DNA from 2 places in the Sedimentibacter sp. B4 genome. Region 2 is predicted to be linked to the other one. Evidence: a T-box and tRNA genes for the amino acid it is inferred to sense, from the RefSeq annotation. Region 2 holds a T-box; the other holds one or more tRNA genes.
The links. A T-box is a leader RNA that pairs with one kind of tRNA and senses whether it is charged. The one in region 2 lies ahead of BN358_RS14490 (glycine--tRNA ligase), so its partner is inferred to be a tRNA-Gly.
Positions count from the first base shown of each region.

Region 1 (4,435 bases), on a different contig from region 2:
TTCACTTAAGCATTATTTGTTAATATTTGCGCACTATAGCAGCATAAAACAACTTTTTATATTTAACAAGTACTTTTAATTTTTTCTTTTCATATAATGCACAATATGATATAATTATCTATTAAATATTTATTTTAATTAATTAATATTTGTGCGGTTTTAAAAGGGGAAATAATATGATTGAATATAACGACAAATACTTAGAAGAAATTCAATACCTTGAAGAAATAATAAACTTATTGAAATATAAATTGGACATTGAAACAAGCAATCTTGAGGAACAGAAGATAGATCTTATTGCTGCGAGAAAAGAAATGTGGGAAAACACAACCCATTCATCAGCGGATTTTGACAAACTTTCAGACCTAAACCAATATTTAAGCGCCTTACAGGCACAAACTTTCACATATACGGAACTGGCCAAGAGAATCTCCAAGTATGAAAAGATGCTCGACAGCCCTTATTTTGCAAGGATTGATTTCACTGAGCATGGCTATGATGACACAGATAAAATATATATAGGACTTTTCAACTTGATGGATGAAGAAACCCATGACATAAAAGTCTATGATTGGCGTGCTCCAATTTCAAGCGTATATTACAGAAATGAACTAGGTCCTGTGGAATACAAAGCTCCTGCCGGAATAATCAAAGGAACAATTACTCTAAAAAGACAGTACAAAATAACAAAAGGTGAAATGGAATATTTTTTCGACAGCAACATCAACATACTTGATGAAATGCTCATGGAAGCACTGTCACAAAACATGACTTCCAAAATGAAAACAATTGTTGAAACTATTCAAAAGCAACAGGACCTTATAATAAGAGACCTGGAAAATGATCTTCTTGTTGTTCAAGGAGTGGCTGGAAGCGGAAAATCATCTGTTGCGCTGCACAGAATAGCATTTTTAATGTATCAGGGACTTAATTACAAGTTAAGCGCCAACAACATCATCGTAATTTCACCTAATCCCCTGTTTTCAAAGTATATCTCCAATGTTCTTCCAGAGTTAGGAGAAGACAACATCAACGAATTCACATTTGAAAACATCTTCTCTAAACTTTATGAAAGCAGACTGTCTGTTAAAACTAAAAGCGAAAACTTTGAAAATATAATATGTGCTGCTACAGAAGAAGAACGAAACTTCTTAAGGTCTTACAACGAGTTCAAGGGATCTAAAACTTTTAAGGAAATATTGGACCGTTTTGTGTATTATTTTGAGCACAAAATGATAAAATTTGAAGATGTGTATTTCAACGGTGAAGTTCTAGAAACAAAACAGCTTTTAAAGTCGTTCTTATTAAGCGGAAAGCTCAATATGCCAACTGTAAAAAAACTAAAAATAATGGAAAACAGAATTATAGAAAAACTCCACGAAAGGAAATTGTCAAGACGAAGCAAAATTGAAAAGGCTGTTGTGAAGCTGAACCAACATGAATTTGAATCCAAATCATTTACGAGAATGTTGGCTGCCAAAGAAACTGCTTCTTTTATTAAAAATTTGCACAATTTCACGGAATTTGACTGTTTTGAACTTTACAAGACACTTTTTGAAAACCGCAAAATTTTCAATGCAGTATCAAAAGGACTGATTCTTCCTGAAAATATTGAAAAAATAATTGATTACACAAATCAAAACCTTCAGGACAGGTACAATATTCCCTATGCAGACGGTATGGGTCTTGTTTATCTTAAGATAAAAGCTGAAGGTTGTGACTTGTTCAGAGACATCAAACAAGTTGTGGTTGATGAGGCGCAGGATTATTACCCCATTCATTACCACATCTTAAAAAATCTATACAGAGATGCGCGTTTCACTGTGGTTGGCGATGTAAATCAGTCCGTTGAAAAGAAAAGCGACGTTTCAATTTATGATGATATAATTGAAATATTCGGTTTTGAAAAAAACAACAAAGTATTTTTGAACAAGAGCTACAGAAGCTCTTATGAAATAAGCAAGTTCAGCTCAAAACTCCTTGAGGAAGGTACGTATACTGAGTACTTCAAAAGAAATGAGGAAGAACCTGAAATCGTTCAGTGCAAAACAACAGATGAGCTTGACAACAAGCTTATTAAAGATATTGAAAATTATAAATCACAGGGATTAAACACAGTGGCTATAATCTGCAAGAACAGAAAGACTGCAGCCGATTTATATTTCAGAATAGCAGGGCGCACAAAGGTTAAGCTTGTAGATTACCTCGAAGAACAAAGCATAACAGGTACAATCATAGTTCCCGTATACCTTGCAAAAGGACTTGAATTCGATGCTGTTATGGTTTACGGAACCGAAAACAAAACTTACAATACAGATTATGACAAGAAGCTTCTTTACATTGCTTGTACAAGAGCCCTTCACAGGCTGTCGCTGTACTACACAGGAAAAATAACCAGGTATTTAAAGTAGACAAAAGCCGCTATGCGGCTTTTGTTATTATAACTCTTGATTTTTAGTTAATATTGTCATATAATTTAAATGATTAGTTTGCGGGTGTAGCTTAGTGGCAGAGTTCCGGCTTCCCAAGCCGGCTGTGTGGGTTCGATTCCCATCACCCGCTCTTGCAGAAAATGTGCTGTTATAACAGCACATTTTTATATTGAATATATATCCGAAAATTCTATGTTTATTTTTTCAGATTTGTTATCCATGAACATGATAAAATTCTTATTTTCTGTTTCATCGATTAGTCTTGCCGGAAGAATTATTTTAAATGTACTTCCTTCTCCCAACTTGCTTTCCACTCTTATTTCACCTCCATGCATTTCCACCAGTGATTTGACCAGAGCCAAACCAATGCCGCTGCCTTCTGCATTTCTTGAAAGTGTCTTGTCTATCTGATGGAACCTTTCAAATATCACATTCAGATATTCTTTTTCCATTCCAACTCCATTGTCTTTGATATCTATCTCAACACAATCTCCTTCATCCTGCACAGTTACTGTTATTTCATTGCTTTTATCGGAAAATTTAATTGCATTTGACATGAGATTTAAGATGATTCTTTCAATTTTATATGAATCCACTGCCATTATCTTTTCTTCTGTATTGGTGTCGAAAATGACACTCAGCCCCTTACCTTCAATATAATGATATATTGATTGCACAATGTCTTCAACAAGTTCTACAATATTCACATTTTGAAGATTTAAATCCAGATGACCTGACTCAATTTTAGACAGGTCCACTATGTTATTCACAAGTTTAGTAAGCCTGTAGCAGTTTTGTTTGATTATTTTCATATTTCTTTCAAATGATCCCTTGTTTTTTTCATTCAAACCTTCCGACAGCTGCATGCTCATGAGCTGGTTTGCGCTGAAAATTACATTCAATGGAGTTTTAAGCTCATGGGTTATATTTATAAAAAATTCTTCTTCCATTTCTAATGATTTTTTTGCCAGATTTCTTTCAGTAACTTCATTTGTTACATCAATGCACATTACTGCAAGTTCTGCAACTTCATTGTTTAACTTGAAAACAGGTTGAAAAATAACCCTGTAATGCTTTTCTTCCCCGGAAATTGAAAGCTGTTTTGTATATGAATAATTGAACATTTTATTGCTCATTCTTGACTCATCATTGAGCACCTTCATAAGATGGTCGATGTTAACGGACTTTTCATCAAAGCACTCATATATACTTTTCCCGGCAATATCATTCATGTGAGGCAACTCAGGAAATACTTCCTTTAAAATTTCATAAAACATTCTGTTTATACCAACTACCCTCAACACTGGATAAGATACCCTCAGAAAACCCATATTCATGCTGTTTATAATGCTGTTCAACGTATCATACTGAGTCTGGAAATATAGATTTTCTTCATATTTTACCCTTTCTGTGACATCACTGAGCAACACTATGGACTTTTCAATATTTCCGCTCTCATCATATATGGGTGCCCCATTAGCATTGAAATGATGCTCTCCATAAGGTCCTTTACTTGAAAAAATAAAATTCTTAACTACCTCACCATTTTGTATTCGCGGCAGGGGCATTTTATCAAGTTTTATTTCCTTGCCATCCAGATCAAAGTATTTTGTGTGAACAAGTGTGTCTCCAAGTTTTTTAACTGAATCTGACTTATATATGATTTCCTTGGCCTTTTTATTCATTTTTACATAGTTGCCTTCATTATCTATTATAAACAGCCCATCTGACATATTTTCAAAAATTGCTTCTAACTGCTTGTTTTTTTGTTCTATTTCTTTCCTCTGAACTACTCTCTTAGTAACTTCCAAAATAGACATCAAAATATATTTATTTTCATTTCCATCAGGCATAGTAACCAGTGATATGTTCCAGAAGGATGTTCCCCTTTTCATGTTAAATACTTCGTATTCTTCTTCAAAATAAGGCATGCCGGTAGAAATAACTATGTTAAAGAAGTCTTGCATTTTACTGTTTTCAAAATCCGGCACAATCTCACTTAT
Region 1 covers NZ_CANG01000902.1:1,194-5,628, reverse strand. The annotation lists gene BN358_RS13595 (UvrD-helicase domain-containing protein) at 177-2,411, shown strand; tRNA gene BN358_RS13590 (tRNA-Gly) at 2,492-2,562, shown strand; gene BN358_RS13585 (PAS domain-containing sensor histidine kinase) at 2,597-4,435, opposite strand, start outside.
Region 1: it has a tRNA-Gly gene. The T-box ahead of BN358_RS14490 (glycine--tRNA ligase) is inferred to sense a tRNA for this amino acid. The anticodon was not compared.

Region 2 (4,435 bases):
AAATATAGATCAGTACGAAGTACATACATTGGAAGAACTTCTCCCGAACAGTTTCGGGCCGGAAGACTTGGATTAACAAAAGAAAGAGGGAAATAATGTTTAAATCAGGATTTGTAACAATAATAGGCAGACCAAATGTTGGGAAATCAACATTGATGAACACAATGATAGGTGAAAAAATTTCAATAATGTCAGATAAGCCACAGACAACTAGAAATAAAATTAGGACTGTATACACTGACGAAGAAGCACAAATAGTATTTCTGGATACGCCGGGAATTCACAAGCCAAAAAATCAGCTGGGCGAATTTATGAACACTGAAGTTGATGCTGCTCTTGAAGAAATGGACGTATTAATTATGATAACAGACGAGTTCAATAAAATAGGGCCTGGTGACGAGTTCATAATTGAAAAAATCAAGAATGTCAATTCGAAAAAAATACTTATTATAAACAAGGTTGACATGTTTGATCAGGCTGGAGCAATTCGCATGGCACAAGAATTCGGAAAATACAATGTATTTGACGATATTATTCCCATATCAGCACTTAAAAATCTGGGAGTTGATTCGCTTGTAAGCATCATAAAAAAATATTTAAAGCCTGGACCCATGTATTTTCCCGGCGATTTTATAACAGACAGACCGGAGCGTTTTGTTGTTGCAGAAATAATAAGAGAAAAGGCGCTTATGTATCTGCAGGATGAAGTTCCCCATGGAATTGCCGTTGAAATTGAGGAAATGAAGGAAAGAAAAAACAGGAATCTCGTTGACATAAGAGCCAGTATTTTGTGTGAGAAAAAATCACATAAAAGCATTATTATAGGAAAAGAAGGCAGAAAGATAAAAGGCATAGGTAAAAGTGCCAGGGAAGACATAGAAAAACTCCTTGGAAGTCAGGTGAATCTGCAGCTTTTTGTTAAAATTTCAGAAAACTGGCGCGACAACAATTATCTTTTAAAAAGCCTTGGCTATGATCAGAAATGATAACCGAGGATGTTCTTGTTGTCAGAGATGTAAGCTACAAGGAGAATGATAAAATTCTTCACGTTATTTCAAGAACAAGAGGCAAAATTCAGCTCATGTCAAAAGGCTCCAAAAAGCCTAACTCACATCTTGTCAATGTGTCTCAGATTTTTGCATATTCAAAATGTTCTCTGACATTTTCAAGGGATATGTATATAATAACATCGGCAGAACTCATTGATAATTTTTACGGACTTAAAAACAATATCGATTCATATTACAGAGGAAGCTACATTCTTGAGCTCATAAGCTATGTGGCTCAGGAAAATGAATATGATTACAGAATTTTTGACATGACTGTGGCGGTTCTTGGATACCTTGCAAACAGCGTGGAAAATCTTGATAAGCTTGTTGCTGCCTATGAACTTAAACTTGCATCAATGCTTGGGTACAAGCCGGACTTTGTTCACTGCATTTCATGCGGCAAAACAATTAAGGAAGATGCGAGGTTTTCAATCAGTGAAGGAGGCTTGTTCTGCAGCGACTGCGTAAAATATGGAAACGGTATAAATGTCACTTATGGTGAAATACTAACTTTGGATAAAATTTTAAAGACAAAATTTGAAAATTTAGGCTCAATTGAAGTAAATATTAAATCTATGAATATAATCAGAAAATTTTTGTTTTATTACATAGGGAGAGATAATTTTACTACATTGAAGCTCATTTAAAAGGAAGGTAAACTATGGAAAATGACAATTTACAAAAAATCGACGAGATTTTAAGACGTACAAACACTGATTACTCAACTGCAAAACAAGCTCTTGATGATGCAGGGGGAGATGTTCTTGAAGCAATAATTCTCATTGAAAACATGAACAAAAGCAAAACAAGTTCTGGTCAAAATAAAGGCGAACAGCTCATGAATCAGCTCAAGGACATTTTATCCAAGGGCAATGCAACAAGGCTTACAATCAAGAAAAACAATGAAGTTATAATCAATGTTCCTATTACTGCAGGCCTTATTGGAGCTTTTATAGCACCTTTTTTGTCTGCGGCAGGAATCACAGCAGCTCTTCTTACTCAGTGTACTGTTGAAATTACTCAGGCAGACGGCAATGTTATTGACCTTGGACAAAAGGTTGATCAGGGAGTTGACGCAGTGAAGGATGCAATGCAGGATATGAAGGAAGGCGCAGAAAACCTAAAGGACGACATAACAAACTCTTTCAATAAAAATAATGACGAATTTTAAAAGAAAATCTTGACATAAAAACTTTAATTTGTTACATTATAGTTAATGTTGAGACTGTGATAAAGAGGAGTAGTCCATAGTGATTTCTAAGAGAGCCGGAGTTGGTGGGATACGGTAATGAATTATGGATGAAGGGAACTTTGGAGTCCTTTGTTTAAAGAGGATGAAGCAAAAGCTTCATCAAATAGGGTGGAACCGCGGAATTAATCTTTCGTCCCTATACGGGATGAGAGATTTTTTTGTATTTAATCAGTTCATCCTAAAATAATATTTATTAAATGGAGGAAATCATGGCAAAAAATGAAAAAAACAAGCTGGAGAAATTAGTTTCTCTTTCAAAATCAAGAGGTATAATATTTCCTGGCTCAGAAATTTACGGTGGATTGGCAAACACGTGGGATTACGGTCCCTTGGGAGTTGAAATTAAAAACAATGTAAAAAGAGCATGGTGGAAAAAATTCATACAGGAAAGCCCATACAATGTTGGACTTGATGCTGCTATACTCATGAATCCTACAACATGGGTTGCATCAGGACACGTTGGAGGATTCAGTGATCCTCTTATGGACTGCAAAGAATGCAAGTCAAGATTCAGAGCTGACAAATTGATTGAAGATTTCATGCATGAAAAAGGCGAATCTCAGGTTGTTGACGGTTGGTCAAACTCTGAAATGGAAACATACATAATAGAAAATAAAATTGAATGTCCTGAATGCGGCAAATCAAATTTTACTTCAATCAGAAAATTCAACCTGATGTTTAAAACATTCCAGGGAGTTACTGAAGATTCTCAGGCTGAAATATTTTTAAGACCTGAAACTGCACAGGGCATATTTGTAAACTTTAAAAATGTGGCTCGTTCCACACGCAAGAAAATTCCTTTCGGAATAGGACAAATAGGCAAGTCATTCCGTAACGAAATAACTCCTGGCAACTTTACATTCAGAACAAGAGAGTTCGAGCAAATGGAACTAGAATTTTTCTGTAAACCGGGAGAAGACATGGAATGGTTCTACTACTGGAAAGAGTATGCCATGAACTGGCTTTTGAACCTTGGTATGACAAAAGAAAATGTTCGTTTCAGAGATCATGAAAAAGCTGAGCTTTCACATTACAGCAATGCAACTTCTGACATAGAGTACCTGTTCCCGTTTGGATGGGGAGAACTCTGGGGAATTGCAGATCGTACAGATTTTGACCTGAAGGCACACATAACAACTTCAGGTGAAGATTTAACATATCAGGATCCTGTTACAAACGAAAAATATGTACCGTACTGCATCGAGCCATCACTTGGAGCTGACCGTGTTATGCTTGCACTTCTTCTTGACGCATTCAACGAAGAAGTACTTGAAGACGGAACAGACAGAGTTGTTCTTAAGCTTCATCCTGCACTGGCTCCATATAAAGCAGCAATATTCCCGCTTACAAAGAAGCTAAATGATCAGGCTACAGAACTTTACCACAAACTGCAGAAAAACTTCAATGTCGATTATGATGATGCAGGAAGCATTGGAAAAAGATACAGAAGACATGATGAAATCGGAACTCCATACTGCATAACATTTGACTTTGACTCATTAGAAGACAACGCTGTAACAGTTAGAGACAGAGACACAATGGAACAGGTAAGAGTTAAAATAGATGATTTAGTTGATTTCATAAATGCAAAAATAAACTTCTAACAATTGATACTTTTAATACAATTGGATAGCAAAAAGCTATCCAATTGTTAAATTCATTTTTATATTAACTCAATTGCTAATGAAAAGAGGAGATTCCTATTAAACTATCGGACAGACAAAATCTTATTATAGAAATAATAGAAAAACATCAGCCCATAACAGGTGAATCCATAGCTGAAAAAGTAGGCCTTACCAGAGCAACATTAAGGCCTGATTTAGCTGTATTGTCTATGTGCGGTTTAATCGATGCTAAACCAAAGGTTGGATATTATATTTCAAACAAAAAAAACAATAAGGACATATATGAAAAATTGTCCAGCATAAAGGTTTCCGACATAAAGTCACTTCCAATAAACGTTGTAGAATCTACAAGCGTTTACGACGCTATAGTTGCTCTTTTTTTGGAGAATGTCGGGACCCTTTTTGTTGTTGAAGATGATGCTCTGAAAGGTGTAATATCGAGAAAAGACCTTTTGAAAGCAGCCATGGGCGGAAAAGACCTGAATCTTGTTCCTGTGGGTGTCATAATG
Region 2 covers NZ_CANG01000906.1:36,105-40,539, reverse strand. The annotation lists gene cdd (cytidine deaminase) at 1-76, shown strand, start outside; gene era (GTPase Era) at 96-986, shown strand; gene recO (DNA repair protein RecO) at 983-1,696, shown strand; gene BN358_RS14495 (DUF4342 domain-containing protein) at 1,711-2,220, shown strand; T-box leader at 2,268-2,442, shown strand; gene BN358_RS14490 (glycine--tRNA ligase) at 2,511-3,905, shown strand; gene BN358_RS14485 (helix-turn-helix transcriptional regulator) at 3,998-4,435, shown strand, end outside.